DNA from 3 places in the Clostridium bornimense genome. Region 3 is predicted to be linked to each of the others. Evidence: riboswitches for the same ligand, from Rfam matches in the RefSeq annotation. Region 3 holds a riboswitch; each other region holds the start of a gene.

Region 1 (7,425 bases), on a different replicon from region 3:
TTACATAATGATTCTAGGTAAAAAACTTTGGTTTTTCTTTGACATAATCTAAATTTTTACCTATACTTTATCTGTAAAAGGAGGTGAATTATGAGAACGCACAAACATAATGGTATAAACTCTATTGATTACTATAGCTATATATCAAAAATTAATCATTGGAATCCTAGTTTTAAGATAATCTTAGGTTTTTCCTCATTACTTATTTGTATAATTGCCGATAGTATTCTTATTTCAGTTTATATTACAATTGCTATGACTTTTATATCAATATACAAAGGCAAAATAAATATTAGAAACTATTTATCTTTATTGAAGATTCCATTAACCTTTATGATCTTAAGTACCATTGCTATTACTTTAAGCTTTTCTACTAAACCTATTGGTGAATATAATGTTAATATATATTTTTTCTACCTACATAGTTCTAATGCTAGCATTTTAGTCGCTATAAAAATTATTATAAAAGCCTTTGGTGCTATAAGTTCGATGTATATGGTTACCCTATCTACTAGTACCATAGAAATTATATCCTTTCTTCGAAGAGCTCATATTCCTAGTATAATTATAGAGCTAATGAATATGATTTATAGATTTATCTTTGTATTAATGGATATTCATAGCAAAATGAAAACTTCTGCTAAATCCCGACTTGGTTATGTGGACTTTAAAACTTCTTGCTTATCCTTCGGTAGAACTGCTGGAAACTTATTGATATTATCAATAAAAAAAGCAAATGGTTACTATGATGCTATAGAATCTCGTTGTTACAATGGGGAAATGCTATTTTTAGAAGAAGCCAAGCCATTAAAAATTTCTCAATTATTATATTCAGTGGGGTATTTTATTCTTTTAATAATACTATGGATAATAACTAAATAAGAGGTGATATAATGAAGAATCCAATATTAGAAATAAGAAATTTGAACTACAGCTACAATTCTGATAAGAAAGCTTTAAATAATATTACCTTATCTATTAACAAAGGCGAAAAAATAGCTTTTCTTGGTGCAAATGGTGCTGGAAAATCTACTTTTTTTCTTAATCTCAATGGTGTTTTACATCCTGATAGTGGTGATATTATTTATGATGGAATTATAATGACTTCCAAGAATCTAAATACTTTAAGAAAAAATATCGGTATGGTGTTTCAAGATGCTGATAATCAAATTATAGCTTCAACAGTTTTCTCTGAGGTATCCTTTGGTCCTATGAATATGAAGCTTCCTATTGAAGAAGTAAAGTCTAGAGTAACCGAATCCTTAGAATACATGAATATTACATCTCTTAAGGACAGGCCTCCCCATTACCTCAGTGGTGGTGAAAAAAAGCGTGTCACTATTGCCGATATAATTGCAATGAAATCTGAGATAATAATATTTGATGAACCAACAGCATCACTGGATCCTTTAAATATTAATTTACTTGAAGATGTACTAAGTAAACTTTATGATGATGGAAAAACTCTATTAATTTCTACCCATGATGTAGATTTTGCATATAAGTGGGCTACCCGTATTATCTTATTTGCTAATGGTACAATAATTGCCGACGATATACCTGTTAATATCTTTAAAAATCAAAGTATTTTAAAAGAAGCAAATTTAAAAACACCAATATTATTTGATGTATATGAGATGCTTAAAGAAAAAAATAATGTGACAACCTTATCTTATCCAAGAACTATAGATGAGATGAAATTATTAATTGACAATTTATAGAATGCCATTGTAATATATAAGTGGTTATTAATTACAATTTAAATGCAAAAGGTGCCTGTGTTTCTCCGCAGGATAATAGGGAAAAGGGTGAAAGTCCCTTACGGTCCCGCCGCTGTGTTGGTATAGTTGTATCTTAATTTTATGTCACTGGGAAACTGGGAAGACAAGATATAATGTTTGAAGCCAGAGTCAGAATACCTGCCTTTTGCATACGAAGATATTTAGTTACGAGCGATGACTAAATATTTAGTAGAACACTTTTTTAATATTAAAAAGTGTTAGTTTAAGATGCAATTCTAATGACTGGGAATCATTAGTTAATGTGTCTTTTTTTATTTTAAGGAGGAATCACAATGAAAAATCACAAAAAACTTACCATCTTTGCAATTATTTTTGCTACAGTATTCAGTATTAATCCTATAGCAAATGCAATGCATATCATGGAAGGATATCTTCCAGTTAAGTATTGTGTAACTTGGGGACTAATCTCATTACCATTTCTTATTTTAGGCTTTATTTCTATAAAGAAAACTGTCTCTGCTAACAGAAAGTCACTAACTATCTTAGCTATGGCTGGAGCCTTTATCTTTGTAATATCATCACTAAAAATACCATCAGTAACTGGAAGTTGTTCACATATGACTGGTACAGGCCTTGGTGCAATATTATTTGGACCTTTTGCTGTCAGTATTTTAGGAATAATAGTCCTTTTATTCCAAGCTATTTTATTAGCTCATGGTGGAATAACTACATTAGGAGCTAATACATTTTCTATGGCAATAGCTGGTCCAATTATATCTTTCGCACTTTATAAATTATCCATTAAGTTTAAATGTAATAGAAAAGTAGCTGTTTTCCTTGCTGCTGCTATGGGAGATTTAGCTACTTATTGTATAACTAGTTTACAATTAGCTATGGCTTATCCATCACCAGAAGGCGGTATACCTGCTTCTATTGTAAAATTTTTAGGCGTATTTGCTCCAACACAATTACCATTAGCTATTATAGAAGGTATCCTTACTGTAATAATAGTTATGGCACTTGAAACATATGCAAAATCTGAATTAACTATTTTAGGTTTTTTAAAGGGGGATAAGATTCATGAGTAAAAATAAAAGAACTGTACTTATATTGTTAGTAATTGCTGCTGCCATTGCAATTATTCCTTTATTCACCTTAAAAGGTGCTGAATTTGGTGGCTCTGATGATGCTGGAAGTGTTATGATCAGTGAAATTCAAGGTGAAGAACACGAGCCTTGGTTCACTCCAATTATGGAAACCCTTATCGATGGTGAACTTCCTGGAGAGGTTGAAAGCCTTCTATTTTGTGTACAAACAGGAATTGGTGTTGGTATAATTTCCTTCTTCATGGGTCGTTTCGTAGAACGAAAAAAGTTGGAAAATAATTAGAAAATTTTATAATGTATAGTATTTCTATATTGTTACTTTTAAAAACCAGAAATTACAGCTTAAATTTCTGGTTTTTTATATTCCTTCTATCTAGATTTGTTTGCACCTAAATGTGGAATCTATATTAAAATACATTTTCACCTTGTAAAATGGGATTATTGCAAAACTAACTTTTCAGTTACCTCTTTCAATGATACCTTTTGTTGTTTTCACTAAAAATTAATTTTTTTATGTCTCATACCAACATTTAAAACAAGTGCTAAACTCATAAAATATACAAGCATAGAACTACCTCCATAACTCATAAAAGGTAGTGTTATCCCTGTTATCGGCATTAATCCAATACTCATACCCATATTCTCTAAAATTGAGAATAACATCGATCCTGTAACCCCAGCTACAAGTATTGATCCAAAAACATCTTTTGATTCCTTAGCTATATTAATCATTCTAAAAATCATAATTCCATACAGCATCAAAAGACCAAAAGAGCCAATAAATCCCCATTCTTCGCCAACTACTGAGAAAATAAAATCAGTCCATGCTTCTGGGATAAATCCACCTTTTGTTTGACTTCCATTTTTATATCCACTTCCAGTAAATCCACCAGATCCTATAGCAATTTTAGATTGTATCACATGATATCCCTTTCCTAAAGGATCTCTTGAAGGATCTATAAAAGTCATAATACGTTCTTTTTGATATGGTTGAATTAAACCACTATTCCATACTACTGCAATTGAAATAAACAAAAGTAAAAATCCTCCACCAATAATCTTCCAATCAAGTTTACCTACTATTACCATACCCAGTACTGTAAAGAAAATTACCATACTCATACCCATATCTGGTTGTATTATAACTAAAGATGTTGGTATAATAGCATAAATAAAAATAATTAATAGCTTTTTAAATGAATCTATTTTTCCACCCATATCTTCTATTTTCTTCGCAACGATAATTATTATAGCTAATTTTGCAAATTCTGAAGGCTGTATTGCAAAAGAGCCTATCTTTATCCATGATTGTGCCCCTTTACTCTCCGTACCTATAAATTTATTTATCAATAATAATATAATAGATGTTCCATAAATCACATATGCATAGTTTTTAAAGAAAGAATAATCGATAGTTAGGATACAATATACTACAATTAGCCCTATTACGAGCCACATAAGTTGTAATTTTGAGTATCTAAAACCGATAAGCACACCATCTAAAGTTTTATTGTATGTAGCTGAATAAATATTAAGTACTCCAAAAATAACAATTGCAACTGCTATCATAAGTGTTGTAAAATCTAGTTCACTTATTAGCTTTTTATTTATTTTTAGATTTGACAATATTTTCCCAATTTTATAATTTTGCTTCATTATTTCACCCCCTCTATATATAACTATTTATTTTTTATAGTGTAAAATCATCACTTTATATGAAAAGAAACAACTTTTTTTGAAAATTAAGGTAGTTATAGATTTTTTCATTACACTTATTACTTTTTATAACAAATAAACCAATATTATCTTCTCACCTTATATCACTTGAGTCAAGTAAAAATGTACGTGACGTACATTTGAAATCTCTGTATAAAACTTGTATAGCATTTGCTATATAAAGATTTGTATCAATGCATTGAAATCATTTCAAATTTATATAATAATGGAATAAATGGTTTTATTTTATAGGAAAGGATTGTATTATGAAAAGCACTAATAAATTAAATTTAAAAAATAAACATTGTATGCCCCATTGGAAATCTATTACTGCAATAATTGTAACCTTAACATTATTAATAATAGGATGCATATTATTTATTAGTGATAGCAAAGTTGGAACTTATATTTCAATAAGACTATTTCATTCAAAAAATGTAACTATTGAACTAAGTGACGATAATATTTATGATAATGGACTTGATAATATTATTAATGATATTTCTAAAAAAATTACTTTACCTAAAGAACTCTATATTTCTGATGACTTTAAAATTCTTTTTGACTCTGATGGCACAATCACTTCTATAAATGGTTTACTATATGGAAAAAATAAAAATAATTCTACAGATAGCTTTTTGATAAGCTACAACAAAAATAAATCAAAAGATTTAAATGTGTATCTAAACAAAAAAGTTGATGATAATTATGAGAAAAAATATAGTATCGACCCCCTAATTAACTCTCTTAAAGTTATTCCTCTAAGATATTCTGTTGGTAACTGTAATGAAACAGAATTCGAAATACTCTATTCCGGTGAAAAAGAATGGGATGCTGATACTAAAGGTATTATATACATAAATTCTCAAGGTGAAACTAAAGAGCTTATAAATCCATCACCATCAAAAATAACAGGATATACTGTTTCTGTATTTGTTCCTAATAAAGAAGAAAAATATACACCTCTTAAATATACTCTTGTCGATAAAATTGATAATGTTGATGGTGAAATTACTACTGAAATATATCGTAGTGATTTATTAACTTTTAATAAAAACAAGGCTAAGACATTAGATAAGTATACTATTGAATTTAAATTAAATGATGATATAACATATGATTTAAAAGCTGGAGACTATCTACCTTATCAGAATGATCCATATAATGACGGTATACTTGAGGTTAGAAGTTATGGATTATTAATGAAGATACTAAAAAATCATCATTAATTAATGATGATGTGTTTGATGCTAATATTTCAGACGCTCAAAATATCTTTTTCTTAGATGAAAATGTTGGATTTGCACTATCTTATTATATAGACGGAAGCTACAAAAAAGGGAAATTATATCGAACAGAAGATGGCGGTAAAACATTTGAAAAAGTTGATTTATCTAATATTCAAGACGAATCAATAACTGATGAAGATTGTTCTATAAGACTTATGGGCATCCCTTATGAAGAAAATGGGGCGCTATTTATGAAATTTATTTATAGTAAGAATCAAATATATAGAGGTTACGTACTTTGCAAATCTAGCGATAAAGGTATAACATGGAGTATTAATAAAGTTATTCCTGAGGATACTATACAAAATAAATCTTAAATTCTCTATATTTTAGATTTTTAATATTCGTTAAGAATGCATTTAGTTTTTCATCAAATATTATGACTACATTATACAAGGAGGTCATATGAATATTGAAGTTAAGATTTCAAAAGAAGATTTTGTTGATTTTCATACTGAAAACTTTTTATGTAGTAAAGAATTTAAAAGATTACTTATAGTTATATACATATATCTTTTTATTATTTATATATTATTACTGATATTTTTAAAAAGTGTTATATTTTCTATATTATATTTTACTATACTCATACTAATTTTTAAATTTAGATATGTGGTATTTTCAAAATATATATCTAAATTCTTATATAAATTTACTTCAAAAAAATCAAATCAATATATTTTTGAGACTACTAATATATTATTAAGTGATAATTTTGTAACTATAACAAATATATACAGAGAAAGAACTTTTAAAATAAAAAATATAAACAAAGTTTTATCCAACAATAAACGTAAATGTCAAAAATTAAGTACCTAGATACTAAAATTTCCAATTGATAAAATTAAGGAAATAACATTTTATCAGGAGGTTAGGTATGTATAAAAAGTTAAGTAATGATGAATGGAGAGAATATATAAATCGTTATTATGCTAGTGATGAAAATTTAACTGTAAAAGATTATTGTGAAGAAAATAATATTAATAAAAGTCAATTTTACTATCATAAAAGAAAAATTGAAGAAAAGGCTACGCCAGTATTTCATCCTATAAAAATTAATACGGAAGCAAATATCGTTAGAAAAGATATTGGAGCTTCATCTGAGGTGAAGATTTCAATTGGTAATATTAGCGTAGCTATTCCGACATCGGAGACTGCTTTGATAAATTCTTTAATTAAGGAGCTATTATTAAAGTGTTAAATATAGATAAGGTTGAAACAGTATATATAGCCTGCGGCCCAACAGACTTAAGAAAAAGTATAGATGGATTAGTAATGATAGTAAAAAATCAACTGCAGCTCAATCCTTTTGATAAAGCATTATTTGTTTTTTGTAATAAACAGATGGATAAGTTAAAGATACTCCATTTTGATGAAGGATTTTGGTTATATTATCATCGTTTAGAAGGAAATCGCTTTAAATGGCCTGCTACGCAGGAGGAAGCAGTAAGTGTAAATATAGAAGAATTACGTTGGCTTTTGAAAGGATATGAAGTGAGAATAAAGTCTAAATTTAAACCAGTAAAAGAAGGTAATTATTATTAAAAATAGATATATAAGAACCCTTGAGAA
Region 2 (7,425 bases), 770 kb from region 3:
ATCAAAAGCTATTTTTAAATCATTCCAAAACTTCATTATAGAACAATTCCTTATATAATTAACGGTATATTTAACTGTTTCTCCATTTATATCTAATCCAAAAATCAAAAAAAGTATTGAAAAAATTATTATAATAACTAAAGAAGAAATCGCTGCATTTTCTGGTCTCTCTCCATATCCACATGAAAACCAATATATATATGACAATAATTTCGGAATAGGTTTTAATGTTTTTCTTTGAACTGTCTTACATAAAAAATAATACTCACCAAAATTATTATTTAAATTATTTTCTTTAAACTTATCTGCTAAAGTTTCATATACATGATAAATTCCTTCATATTCATCACGAGTCTTTTCTCTTAATGGAATCTTATCAAAAAAAGTCTTTTCATCAAAACTACTTCTTCCTTCATCTAAAAAATCTAAATCTTTTATGTAAGTATTTATTGTTTTAAATCCTCTCATATTACTATCTTGAATTTTTATTCCATCTGTTGTACTATCTTTTATAATTACACTATTTAAATTATTATTTTCAAAACATATATTAGAAAGTTCATCATTATCAAAGATGGCAAAACCAAGATTGCAATCTAAGAATTTACAATACAGTTTACTTTTTCTAAACTCTGTTGAAAAATTATCTGTACAGTTTAATGATGGTATTTCTTCACTTTCTTTCTTTAAAAAACAGCATCCTTCAAAAATTACACCTCCTCCACCAAAATCACATTTATCGAATAAACACCCTATAAATTTACAGTCTTTAAACTTTACATTATAAAACTTACATTCTACAAATTTACTACATATAATATCTCTATTTGCTATCTCTATAAATTCGTCTTCTTTTTTTACCCCTTTTTCACCAAATAATATATTAGTTATAGTTTTAAAACTATATTGATTATCAATTTGAAATTTGCTGGCTTTACTTTTATCCTTAAACATATCATCACATAACTTTTTATTATTCTCTCTTCTCTTATTAAGTTGATCGTTTGCAACACTTATTTCTTCTTTAAAATTTATATAGCTCATAATATTACCTCTTATAAATTTCATTTTTAATTAATCTTCCTATTTTATTTTCTACAATCATAATAAATTTATCCATAAAAAAATAAAGCCTCAAATAGGTTTAGGCTTTATTAATTATTTCTTCAATTTTCTTCATATCTAAATTTTCTTTCATAACTTCAACTAACTTATCGAATTGCAACTTTTTATAACTTTTGTAAGATACATTATCTGTTACTGTATCATATATATTCAAATAGTCTATTAGTGATTGTATAAATAATCTACGAAATTCATCATTATCAAATATTCCATGAAGGTATGTACCTAATACATTTCCTTCTTTATTTATCATTCCTAAAGGTTCCCCAGCTGGATCTTCTATAAAAATGTCATTTTTATTTCCTACTGTTACTCCATTATGTATTTCATAACCTGTAACCTCACAATCCAAAATTTTGTTAAATATTCTGCCCGAACAAGTAATTTTTCCTTCCCTTTGAATTGTCGTCTTATTTTCTTTGAATATAGTTCTAGATCTTAATAGATTAAATCCTACTTCTTCTTTAATATTACCTTCTACACCATATTCATCACATAATACTTCACCCAACATTTGATATCCACCACATATACCAAAGATTATAGTACCTTTATTTTTCCTACTAACTATTTCATCGTAGATTCCATTTTCTTTTATATATCTTAAATCTTCTATAGTCGTCTTCGTCCCTGGTAAAATAATAACATGTGGATTTCCAATCTCGCTTACCTCTGAAACATACCTAATAGTAATATTTTCCTCCATATCTAAAGGATTAAAATCAGTAAAGTTAGACATATGTGGCAATCTTATAACAGCTATATCTATTATACCTTTTACTTCTTTGTTATTTATTCTTTCTGTGACACTATCTTCATCTTCTATATCTAAATCAACATAGGGCATTACCCCTAATACAGGAATCTTTATAATATCTTCTAGTTGTTTTTTTGCAGAATCAAAATATTCACTATTACCTCTAAACTTATTTATTATAACACCTTTTACAAGGTTTCTTTCATCTTCATCAAGAAGCATAAGAGTTCCAACTATCGATGCAAAAACTCCACCCCTATCAATATCTGCTACTAAAATTACTGGTGCATTAACCATCTTAGCCATTGACATATTGGCAATATCAGAATCTTTTAAATTTATTTCTGCACAACTGCCTGATCCCTCTAAAATAATTAAATCATAATCTTTAGATAATATATTATAACTCTCTTTAACTTTAACTTTTAGTTCTTTATTTAAATTTTTATATTTATAAGAGTCCATAACTTTATATACAAGACCATTTACAATAACTTGGGTTTTACAATCTCCACAAGGCTTTAATAATAATGGATTCATATAAGCCGATGGTTTAATATCACAAGCATCAGCTTGTACTACCTGAGCCCTCCCCATTTCCAATCCATCTTCTGTCACATAAGAGTTCAATGATATATTCATAGCCTTAAATGGTGCCACTTTTATCCCTTTATTTTTAAAATATCTACATATTCCTGTAGCTATTGTGCTTTTACCAACTGAAGATGCTGTTCCTAATAACATTATATTAGCATTCATTTTTTACTTTCCACTCCTTATTGATATAGAGGAAGTTCTTTCACCTACATATATATCACCAAATATTATATCTACTTTATTTTTAAATATAGATCCATCAAAGACAAAAGTATGGTATTCTCCATTCTCACCACAAGGATCTGCTCCTGATTTTTTAATTTCTTCTACAACTTCTTTAGTAAGTACCTTCCCCAAAAATTCCTTACCTAAAAATTTGTTTTCTACTTTCTTTATTACAGCCTTAAATCCTGAATCAATAAACTCATAAACCAACTTTTCTCTATCTTCATTCCAAATTGGAAATATTGCCTCCATATTAGCTTTGTTGCATATATCTATTCCCCATCTTTTATGACTTTCAATATCTATATCTCCAAATACACAATAGTCTACACCATCTCTTTTACATTGCACTAACTTATCTTCAAAATATTCTTCATATTTATTACCACTACATTGTACCTCTATAAGATCAATATTTAATTCTTCACTAACCTTTAATAAAAGATCTCTATCAATGTCATGAAACCAACTCTTTTCCTCATCCTTATTAATGGTTACTAACAATCCATAAGGAATATATCCTTTATTAATCATCCTAAACAGCGATAATGTGCTATCCTTTCCAGTACTATAAGACATCACAAACTTTTTCATTTATTTCCCTCCCATTTTTTTAAGGAATTTATCATAAAATTTCTTATATCCATATTATAGGCTTCATTTAACATTTTACTACTAAGTACTTTTTTTGTATCACCAATTTCAGCAATTTCACCATTATTTAAAACTATTACTTTATCACTAAATATATTAACTAAATTTAAATCATGTAACACACTTATTAAAATCTTATCATTTTCTTCAGACCATTTCTTTAAGTATTCCAATATTTCTATTTGATATTTTAAATCTAAATGGTTAGTAGGCTCATCTAATAATATTACTTCGGGATTTTGCGCAAAAGTTCTTGCTAAAAATACCCTTTGCAATTGTCCTCCAGAAAGATTATTTATATATGTATCTTTTATTTCTAAAAGTCCTACCATTCTAAGACTTTCAAATATTATATCCTTATCCTCTTTATTTAAAGATAATCTAGAATTTTTCATATGTGCATATCTTCCTAATGCCACTGTTTCATAAATAGTATACGGAAAATGTATTGTGCTTATCTGACTTAATATCGCTATTCTTTTTGCAAGATCACTTCTTGTAAAAGTATTAATATCAGTGTTATCCAATGTTATTCTTCCTTTATATCCTAAAAGATTACCAATAGACTTCAATAATGTGCTTTTACCCGATCCATTTGGTCCCACTATACAAAGATTTTCTTTTCTATTTGCAACGAAACTAACGTTCTTTATAATCATCTCTTTATCATAACCGCAATATAGCGAAGTAACTTCTAACATATATACACCTACTTAGACTTTTTAAAATAAATATAAGCAAAAAACGGTGCTCCTATCAATGCAGTTATTGCACCTACTGGTAGCTCCGATGGTACTACCACTGTTCTTGCAATTAAATCTGTTATTACCATAAATGATCCTCCAAAAAGTAATGCCATAGGCACAACATAAATATGTTTTGAACCTACAACCTTCCTAACTAGATGAGGTATTATAAGATCTACAAAACCGATAACACCACTTAAAGCTACAGATGTTCCTGTTAAAATTGCTACTAAAAATAATAATTTCTTTTTTACCCTCTCCGTCTCTACTCCAATAGATTTTGCTTGATCTTCTCCAAAAGATAAAATATCCATTTCTCTAGCATATAACATAACACCAATAAAACCTATTATAAAAAATATACTACCACCTTTTACATAAGACCATCCTTTTAAAGAAAAAGAGCCCATTTGCCAAAGACTTATACTTTCAATATTTTCACTACATAAAGCAGTTATTGTTGTTAATATTGCATTTGCAAATAATGAAAATACCATTCCAGATAAAATTAATGTATTATTTCCCATAGTTTTATCTACTCTTGATGCAAATAACACCACAGCAAAAACTGTAATAAGGCCACATAAGAAACCTACTATTGGTAACATTAATACTCCTAATATAGGAATAGTTATGCCAGTTACAATTACTATACCAACTCCTAATGATGCTCCAGAAGATATTCCTAGAGTATATGGTGATGCCAATGAATTTTTTAAAATTGATTGTATAACAACTCCACTTACAGATAAAGCCGCTCCAACAAGGAAAGCTAACAATACCCTTGGTAACCTAAGTTTCCATATTATTGATACATATCTTTCTTCTATTCCCTCTAAAAGAGGAATTTTAAACATTTTATTTAATATTATTGATATAACATCTTGTATATTAATATTGGAACTTCCAATGGAAGTTCCAATACAAATTACTAAAATAGCTATAAATATAGATATCAATAATATTTTTCTATTCCTATTCATATTTCTCTGGATAAATGGCTTTAGCCATTTCCTTTAATGCTTTAATTATATTTTGAGAAGGTCTAGATGATGCATTTTTATCAATAAGATAAACATTGTTATTCTTTACTGCATTTATTTCTCCCCATCCTTCTCTATTTTTAATAGTATCTATAATATTGTCTACAGGCTCATTTGTCAAAATAACATCTGGGTTGTCTTTAATAATAATTTCTTCACTTGGAGATACCCAACCTTCTTCATTGCCTAAAATATTTTCAGCACCTATTAATTCTATCATTTCATTTAAAAATGTATTTTTACCAAAGCTAAATAAACTTGATGAAGAACCTATTTCAAAATATACTTTTTTCTTATCAGTAATAGTTTTACCTATATCAGCAATTTTTGAAATCTCCTTCTTCATATCATCTATAATTTTTTCACCTTTTTCTTCAGTACCAGTTATATCAGCAATAAAGCTTATATCTTTATATACACCTTCAATACTATCACTACTTGGAATATATACAACTGTAATACCAGCTTCTTTTATTGCTGCAAATGGATCTTCATTTCCAGTTTTATTATGTCCTGAAGCTATTATAATGTCAGGCTCTAAAGATATAATTGTTTCAGCATCGGGATTTCTAAAATCAATTGTAGGTAAATCCTTATCTATACCTTCTATGTCTGTAGAATATTTATCTATGGCAACTAGTTTATCCGATAATCCTAATTCTACTAATACCTCTGTATTTGATGGTGCTGTCGAAATAATTTTTTCTACTTTAGAAGGTAAAGTAAACTTAGTTCCTTCCCTATCTTCCATAGTAATAGATTTTTCACTTCCACATCCAATTAATGAAAGTGTTAACATTGCTATTAGCAATATTAGTGATAAAAATTTTTTTGTTTTTTTCATTTTTATTCTCCTCACGTTTTTATTGAAGGAATTTACATATATGTATACATATTTTGCACAAAAAAATAAAAATAACCCAGGGGTTATTTTATCTTTATGTTCAAAAATAGTATATATTATTATCCCACCCTCAGAAGATAATAATTCATCATAAAATGCAGGTCTCCCGACTTTACTTCATCCTACTCTCTCTTACCTTCCCGCTTTCGCAGTGGCTATAATAAAGATTTCGTCAGTTTCACGGTTACTGGGGTAGTTAAAGATTTTCACTTTATTCCCTATTAAGTCTATAACACATTCTATGTCAATTTTCTTATTGATTATATTATTTTAAGCTATTATTGTCAATACAAACTCTTCACTTAACTTTAAAACCAATAAATTTCACTTTTCCATCAGCATGCTCTCCTGTAACTGAATTTGTAATATGATCACTTCCTACTATTACTTCAAAGTTATTATCAACTTCACTCAATAGAGGCTCTATTACAACTTTAATTATTCTATTAAAAAACATGATTTTTTTATCATATTCTTTACGATGTGCAGCTTCATCACACCCATTTATATGTAATAATATAAAATCTTTTTCCTTTAAAAGTTTTAAAGTCATCTCTAACTTATTTTCTAAATTTGTATCTATATCTCCAGTAGCATCATCTATATTAGGGACTACCATATCTAACACCTTTCCTATTCCTTTAACTAAGTCGATACCTGATACAACAGCAGCTTTTAATCCATGCTTTATATAAAAGCTGGGCAACGTAGTTTTTTTTGATGCTCCCCATGGCCATAATAGAAGATTTGTGTATCCTAAATCACTAAATATTTTTCTAGATTTATCCATAATCTCCGTAATAATATTTCTATCATTTCTATTATCAATAACTTTACCTATGCTAAAATGCGGTGGTGGCAATTGAATTGACTTTATATATTGGTATGGCTCATCTAAAAAAATTAAATTTTTATAAGAACTACAATGCTGAATATAAGGAATAGTTTCTTGTATTCTATCAATAAGCATTTTCCCAATTTCTTTTGATATACCTCCGGTGAAATCTATTAATCTATTATCTGATATTTTAACTATATTGCAACGTAATATAGTCTTTTTTTCTAATTTACTATAACCTCTAGCTATAGATTCAAAATATGCTCTTTCATAAATTTTATATATATTAGCTGGATATCCAAGTATGTTTAATATACAAATTAAGCTTTCTGATTTAAATCCATTAACTCCAGTATCGACTATCTTTTCATCAATACCAATAGATGTATTTTTTACATCTTTTTTCAATACATCTACCAAAAATTCATTTTCATTTTCCTCTAATCCATCTATAATTATTAATACTTTCTTTTTACTCATTTAACACTTCTTCTAATAATTTAACTAGAATTTTATTATCACTATTACTTTTTACC
Region 3 (7,425 bases):
CATTGCTTTATAACAATTATCTAAAGTTATAAAATTCATAACTAATGCTCCATCTTCCTTTAATAAGGCATCACATCTATCAATAATTTTTTCAATACTTCCACCACTACCACCAATAAATATAGAATCAACCTTAATCCCTTTTTCTATATAACTATCTAAAACTTCTATTGCTTCGCCTTTTGTAATTTCCACATTGGTACAATTAAATTTATCTATATTTTTTATAGTTGTATCATAAGCATCTTCATCTCTTTCTATAGAGTATACCATTCCCTTTGAAGCTTCTATTGCAGACTGAACTGTTATTGTTCCCGTACCAGATCCGATATCAATTATTTTAGAATCTTCTTGAATATCCATTTTTGCAATAGTTAATACTCTTATGTCTTCCTTTGTCATAGGACACTTTCCTCTAATAAAATCTTTATCTTTAATTATTGCCATATATACACCCCTATATTTCCCTTTCAACTATTAATATTGATAAATTCCCAAAATTATTTTTAATTATTTCTTCTGGAGTACCCTCCACTATTTTTTCATCTTTATAAGATAAATTTTCTCCCACATAAACCTTACATTTTATGTTGTTAAAAAAAAGAGCTTGTGATAATTTTAAAGGAGTATTTTTACTATCAGTAAGCCATATTGAAATTTTGTGATCTAAAACTTTTTCTATAAATTTATCTTCTCTTCCATGAACACTACCTAAATAACTGCCACTCCAACATTTACCTAGCTTACAAGTAAGATATTGAAATGAACTTATTCCTGGAATAACTTCTATTTTTCCATTGTATTTATTTTGCACATATTCTGTAATACCATAAAAAGTTGGATCTCCAGAAGCTATTATAGATATTGTTTCATTTTCATTTAAAAGCTCTATTATCTCACTTAAAGACTTTACCTTAACTTTTTCATTTTTTATGAATTCCAAGGAATCTATAGCCCTAGAAAACCCTATTATCTTATCACTACCATTTAAAATCTCTATTGCCTTAGGCAATATATATTCTTTACTTCCTGGTCCTAACCCTACTATATAAATCATTTTTCCTTACCTCTAGAATCATATAAAATTTTATAATCTGAATAACCGCTATACATTATTACATCACATTGTAATTCTCCATATATATATAACTCCATGCGATCCTTTACCTTATCACCAATATTTTTATATAGTTCATAATATCCATCGCCTAAAAACTTAACAGCACCTTCACTAGTTTTTTGCTCTATAACTTTTTTAACAAACTCTCTATCATAACCTAGTAACGCTAATTCTAATGCTATTACTTCAAGCCGTACATCAGCTACTCTACTATGAGTATTAAAACAACCGTAAGCTATTTTGCTAATCTTTCCTATATGACCTACTAATAACACCTTTTTTAACTTTGCAGATACACAACATTCTAAAGCAAAGCCAACGAAATTAGATATTATAGCAATATCATCAATGCTATACCCTTGTTCTATGGCACATTTTTCACCAATATTTCCAAAAGCTAATACTAAAAATTCTTGTCCTAGAGACTTCTGATTAATTTCTATTTTTATGGACTCCTTCAGAGCATCTTCTGACATTGGATATACAATTCCCGTTGTCCCTAAAACTGAAATTCCCCCTTCTATACCTAATCTAGGATTAAAAGTTCTTTTTGCAATCTCTACTCCCTCTGGGATTTCAATAGTTATTTTAATACCACTATCATTAGTAATAACTGACTGTACTGCTTTTTCTATTTCTGCTCTAGGTACAGGATTAATAGCATATTCTCCTTTAGGAACAAATAGCCCATCTTTAGTTACCATACCTACTCCCCTGCCGCCAGTTAGAATAAATCCTTTATTAATTTTTTCTGCCTTAGCCCACACTTCTATACCATCAGTAACATCACTATCATCTCCAGAATCCTTAATTACTGAAGCCTTTACATAATCTTCACCAAATTCTATATTATTAAGCTCCAAATTAAGATTAATCCCTTTAGGTGTATCAATTTCTATATTACTAATAGTTACATTATTTATTAGCATATATGTAGCTGCCTTAGCTGCTGCTGTAGCACAAGAACCTGTAGTATATCCACATCTTAATTTTTTTCCACCACTTTCTACATAAAGGTCTAGCATATCTTATTCCTACCTTTCAACTATCATGTACATTAGTGCATTTACTATAGATGCAGCTACAGTACTTCCCCCTTTTCTTCCTCTAACAGTTATATAAGGTATATTTAATTCCTCTAATCCTTCCTTACTCTCACTTGCTCCTACAAAACCAACTGGTACAGCAATAATAAGCTTTGGTTTTGCTTTTCCTTCTTTTATTAACTCTCTAAGCTTAAAGAGAGCGGTAGGAGCATTACCAAAAACAAAAATATCAACATTTTCATCACAAGCCTTCTCCACCGCCGCCATAGAACGAGTTATTGATTTTTCTTTTGCTTCTTTATGTACCTCTTCCAAGTTTACATAACAAATAGCATTACCTTTTAAAGTACCTAATGCCCTTTTATTAATGCCGGAAAGTATCATATTTGTATCTGTATAAATTAATGGTGAATTTCTTAACGCTTCCTTTCCAGCTTCTATGGCACCTTCACTAATTTCTAATAAATCCTTATACTGAAAATCTGCAGTAGTGTGGATAACTCTTTTTACTATTTGCAATTGTGCCTCTGTAAAATTATGCTCTCCCATTTCCCTACCAATAATCTCAAAGCTAGTTTTTTCAATTTCCATAGGATTCTTTATATACCTCATATTATTTCCCCTTTATTATGTATTTTAAGAAATCAATGTTGCCAAAAAAATGTACATGTGGATAACCAGCTAATGTATTTTTTTTCATATATCCACAATTCCAAGAAATTTTATCCCCATTATATTTAAACTTTTCCACATTATACACAGTCTCTTCATTTGATTCTACCTTTGATTTATGGAATTCATGACAATTTATACTTATACCATCATAATTCACCGTAGCATAACCGAATCTATTTAATCTATTAGTCATTTCGCTTTTACCATTAAGGAAACCAACCATAGGAACATCATCAATAGCTTCTGTAAGGTACATAAGCCCACCACATTCTCCGTAACATCTAAGCCCGTCCTCTAATGCTTCTCTTATTGAATTTCTCATAGAAAAATTCTTATTTAACTCTTCCTTAAATACCTCTGGATAACCTCCACCTAAATAAAGAAAATCTATATTACTTGGCAATTTCTCATCCCTTAATGGGCTAAAATAAATAACTTTTCCTATCTCCTCTAATAATTCTAAATTTTCTTTATAATAAAATCTAAAAGCCTTATCATAAGCAACGGCAATTTTAATTTTTTTATCCTTCATATGAAATAAATCTTCGTATTGATTTACTTCTTTAAAGATTTTCAGTATTTCATCTAAATCGATATATTTTTCCATCATATCAGCAATTATATCAATCTTGTCAAAAAGATTATCTACCTCAATACTCTGTACTAAACCTAAATGTCTATTAGATAATTCTATTTTTTCTTCTCTAGGTAAATATCCAAAAACTTTTATACCGCAGTTTATTTCTATTGCTGGCTTTAATAAATTATAATATCCCTCTGATATATTATTTAATATCACTCCAACAACATTGGCATTTCTAAAATTCTTAAGTCCTTCTATTTCTGCACATAAAGTTACACTTTGACCTTCAGCCGTTAATACTAGAACTATAGGTATATCACCTAATGCCTTTGATATACTATAACTTGAATATTCCTCATCTAATCCTTTACCATCATATAATCCCATAGCACCTTCAATTACTGCTAAATCACCTTCACCTCTAGAAAATGCTGCTTTTACACCATCTTCTCCCATAAGATATAAATCTAAATTTCTTGATGGTACCCCTGTAACCTCACTATGAAATGCAGTATCTATATAATCTGGCCCAGTTTTATACCCCTGAACCTTATATCCTCTATTTTTTAATGCCTTCATTAATCCTAATGTTACAGTAGTCTTTCCTCCACCACTTCTATTTGAAGAAATCATTACACTTTTCATTATCTATGCCCTTTCTTTGTTTCACCAATAGAAATATATCTTCCTTCTATAATATCCTCTATTCTAGTGATATATAATTTATTGAAACTATCTAACTCTCCAAGACCATGAGGATATGTTTTAACTTCTATCCCGGCCTTCTCTAGCATTGATTTCCATGATCCTTCATCATCAGAGGATATATCATTTAAAGTATGATCTCCTGCTACCAACATAAGTGGTATTAACTTAACGGAGTTAATATTTTTACTTTTTACTCTTTTAATAACAGTTTCTATTGTTGGATATCCTTCTACAGTACCTACAAAAATATTGTTATATCCCTCATCTTCTAACACTGATTGAAGACATCCATAAACAGCATTACTAGGATTTGCAGTACCATGCCCTACCATAACAACAGCTTCCTCATCTAGAAAGATATTTTTAACAGCATCAATAAATAAAGAATAATCATTAGGTATACCTTCTACCCCTTGATAATAAAATATAGGTCTTCCTAACTTTAAAGAATTAAACTTTCCCTCATATTGAAGCCTAACCTTATTTATATACTGAAATTCCTCTCCCGGTATTATATGCAATGGTTGCATTATCACCTCTTCGTAACCTTCATTATATAATTTCTCTAAAGCATCCTCGGGAGCATCTATATCCATACCATATTTATCATTAAGCTTTTTTATAATCCTATGTGCAGTAAAAGCCCTTCTCACCTCATAATTAATAAAATAATTTCTTATAGACTCCTCAGCCCTTTCAATTGAGCTTTTTAGAGCCTCTATGTAACTAGTTCCAAAACTTATAACTAAAATTGCTTTTTTCATAAAAACTCCTTTCTAGAACACAGCTTAGAAGGCACAGAGCACAAGTACTAAAAAAAGCTGTCACACGCCTTCGTGCGACAGCTCATTTTTTATCAATAATAAAACCTAAAGTATAATCTACTTAGGTCTCCACTTTTACTGAATTTTGCTTTTGCCTTCCCACCGAAGTAAGCATAACTTTAGGCAGGTCTCCTGACTTAAGCATCAACCGCCTCTTCTCCTTCCCAACAAAAGTAGTCAGTGGATAAATGAAGATTTGTCTGCTTTTACAGTAGCGGGGGCTGTAGTGGACTTTCACCACTTTCCCTTTTAATTTTGAATAATTAAGATTATATTCAAAAACCCAAAATTGTCCTATTTAATTAAGGTAATTATACACTATATCATTATAATTCACAACATATTAACAATCATCATAAATCACCTGCTATTAATTCTATAAAATAATAGGTATTGCACAACATTTATTTATAAAATATCATGCAATACCCATATATTATAGTCTCTTTTATAACGTATTATTACACTATAAAAACTACTAATTATTTAAATTATCTTTATATTTATCTGTTTCTAATTTATCTTTATATATTGATTTTAATTTAGCTTCTACACCATTAGTAAGTATATCTTGTTTTAATTGATATTTAAGTCCAGTTTCTCTATCAACAATTTGAATTAAGAAATACCCAAACTTTAAATTTCCATCATCATCTTTAGTAGACTCTACTATATCTGATTTTTCACCAACATTTAAATTCTTTACTGCTTCAACGAAGTTAGCATCTATACTAGACATGTCTTCTGAATCTGTATCCATAAATCCAAAGAACCCACCATTACTTGCTCCTGAATCTGTTGAGTATGTTGCAGCTATCTCATCAATTGATTTTCCTGCATCTAATTCTTTCTTAGCAGCTTCAATTTTTTCTTTGTCTGAATTTACAATATAAAGAACAGCTTTTTGGTTTTCCATAGCATCATAATCTTCTTTATTGTCTTCTTTATACTTTTCCATTGCTGATTCATTAGAACTTACTTCTAATAAGTGTTCTCCAGCAACTTTAGAATAATACATTTCCCCTAATACCTCTTTCATTTCATCTAAAGTAAGATTAAATTGAGCCTTTGCCTTTTCTTCAAAATCATCATCAGTAGCCCCTAAAGCACTCTTATAATATTCCATTTGTTCGTCAACATATTTTTCTTTATCCTCATCGTTAACTTCGATATTATTATCTTTTATATACATCTGTACCAATTCATTATAAACTAATTCATCTAATTTACTTTGTTTTGCAGATTCATAGTATGATTTTGCTGTATCATCCTTAAGAAAATCTTCTCCATAGTTTTCTATTAGAGTTGCTTCATAATCTTTTAATTCACTCTCTACTTGAGATCTCTTTATTACAGTATCTCCAACCTTTGCAACTATTTGTTTTCCTTTAGCTTTATCAGTCTTTTCTAGCACAGCACATGATGTTAATCCCATAGTTGCAAATATAAGACCAATAGCAATAACTGTATTTCTTATTTTCTTCAATTTTATTTCCTCCACCTTCTTTGTTTTATATGATAAACTGCTTCTCACAATACTTCATAGTATATATAGTATTATTTATCCCTATAAAACATTTAATTTTTGCATGAACAAAATCAGTATATTTCTTTGTAGATTATACCGAACTTTTATGTCATTTTCATGTCAATATATTATATTCCAATGTTCATGAAAACTTTTTCATCATTTTATAATTATATCATAGATCTATAACTATACAATAGAAATACTACTGTAGCATAATATACTATATAAACTTATGTTTAACAGTAAAAATCAGAAAGGGAATCTCACTGACGAAATTTAATCGTTATTGTGACATCCCCATTCTTATTACTTAATATAATGATAGATTATCTACCTTTAGCCACTTCTATTCTAACTCTACGTCCATTAACTCTCTTACCATTACACTTATCCATTATAGATGTTAAGACTCTTTCTGAAACATCTACAAAGCTAAACTTATCAAATAAATCTATTTCTCCGACATCTTCTTTATACACATTAGCTTGATTCAATAAACTTAAAATTGTCTTTGGATTTACTCTATCTATTTTTCCTACTGATAAGAATAATCTTACTTGTTTTGATTTAGATGAGCCTATTGAGTTCTTAGTATAATCAAAAGAAACTTCTTTACTATATATCATACTCATTAATGCCGCTGAAACTTCTATAAGATTATATTCTTCATCTAACTCAGTAACCATTGGAACAAACTTTTTATAATCTTCTCCATTTAAAGTCTCTTGAACTCTCTCACATATGTTTTTATATTTAGCATAAAATATATCATCAATTGTTGGTATTTCTTTTCTTTTAATTTTACCTTTAGTAGTTCTTTCTATTTGTTTTAAAGTCATATATTCTCTAGCTGTAACTAAAGTATATGCAATACCTTCTCTGTTAGCTCTTCCAGTTCTACCAATTCTATGAACATAACTTTCAGTATCTTGTGGTAA

Evidence for each region. A riboswitch is a leader RNA that binds a small molecule or an ion and turns the genes downstream of it on or off. The one in region 3 is predicted to bind cobalamin.
Region 1: linked by a shared signal. The riboswitch ahead of CM240_RS15970 (energy-coupling factor ABC transporter permease) and the one ahead of CM240_RS02375 (sirohydrochlorin cobaltochelatase) in region 3 are both predicted to bind cobalamin.
Region 2: linked by a shared signal. The riboswitch ahead of CM240_RS05695 (ABC transporter substrate-binding protein) and the one ahead of CM240_RS02375 (sirohydrochlorin cobaltochelatase) in region 3 are both predicted to bind cobalamin.

The regions. Positions count from the first base shown of each region.
Region 1 covers NZ_HG917869.1:557,081-564,505, forward strand. The annotation lists gene cbiQ (cobalt ECF transporter T component CbiQ) at 91-882, shown strand; gene CM240_RS15965 (energy-coupling factor ABC transporter ATP-binding protein) at 894-1,721, shown strand; cobalamin riboswitch at 1,754-1,941, shown strand; gene CM240_RS15970 (energy-coupling factor ABC transporter permease) at 2,075-2,830, shown strand; gene CM240_RS15975 (energy-coupling factor ABC transporter substrate-binding protein) at 2,823-3,131, shown strand; gene rodA (rod shape-determining protein RodA) at 3,344-4,477, opposite strand; gene CM240_RS17045 (hypothetical protein) at 4,831-5,793, shown strand; gene CM240_RS15990 (beta propeller repeat protein) at 5,805-6,170, shown strand; gene CM240_RS15995 (hypothetical protein) at 6,259-6,672, shown strand; gene tnpA (IS66 family insertion sequence element accessory protein TnpA) at 6,731-7,054, shown strand; gene tnpB (IS66 family insertion sequence element accessory protein TnpB) at 7,048-7,398, shown strand.
Region 2 covers NZ_HG917868.1:1,291,700-1,299,124, reverse strand. The annotation lists gene CM240_RS05720 (pentapeptide repeat-containing protein) at 1-1,044, opposite strand, end outside; gene CM240_RS05715 (cobyric acid synthase) at 1,145-2,641, opposite strand; gene CM240_RS05710 (Dph6-related ATP pyrophosphatase) at 2,645-3,298, opposite strand; gene CM240_RS05705 (ABC transporter ATP-binding protein) at 3,295-4,059, opposite strand; gene CM240_RS05700 (FecCD family ABC transporter permease) at 4,068-5,087, opposite strand; gene CM240_RS05695 (ABC transporter substrate-binding protein) at 5,080-5,991, opposite strand; cobalamin riboswitch at 6,131-6,306, opposite strand; gene CM240_RS16805 (alkaline phosphatase family protein) at 6,350-7,369, opposite strand; gene cobD (threonine-phosphate decarboxylase CobD) at 7,362-7,425, opposite strand, start outside.
Region 3 covers NZ_HG917868.1:519,753-527,177, reverse strand. The annotation lists gene cbiT (precorrin-6Y C5,15-methyltransferase (decarboxylating) subunit CbiT) at 1-447, opposite strand, end outside; gene cbiE (precorrin-6y C5,15-methyltransferase (decarboxylating) subunit CbiE) at 458-1,057, opposite strand; gene cbiD (cobalt-precorrin-5B (C(1))-methyltransferase CbiD) at 1,054-2,145, opposite strand; gene CM240_RS02385 (precorrin-8X methylmutase) at 2,155-2,778, opposite strand; gene CM240_RS02380 (cobyrinic acid a,c-diamide synthase CobB) at 2,780-4,069, opposite strand; gene CM240_RS02375 (sirohydrochlorin cobaltochelatase) at 4,069-4,896, opposite strand; cobalamin riboswitch at 5,062-5,258, opposite strand; gene CM240_RS02370 (SurA N-terminal domain-containing protein) at 5,435-6,442, opposite strand; gene CM240_RS02365 (DEAD/DEAH box helicase) at 6,814-7,425, opposite strand, start outside.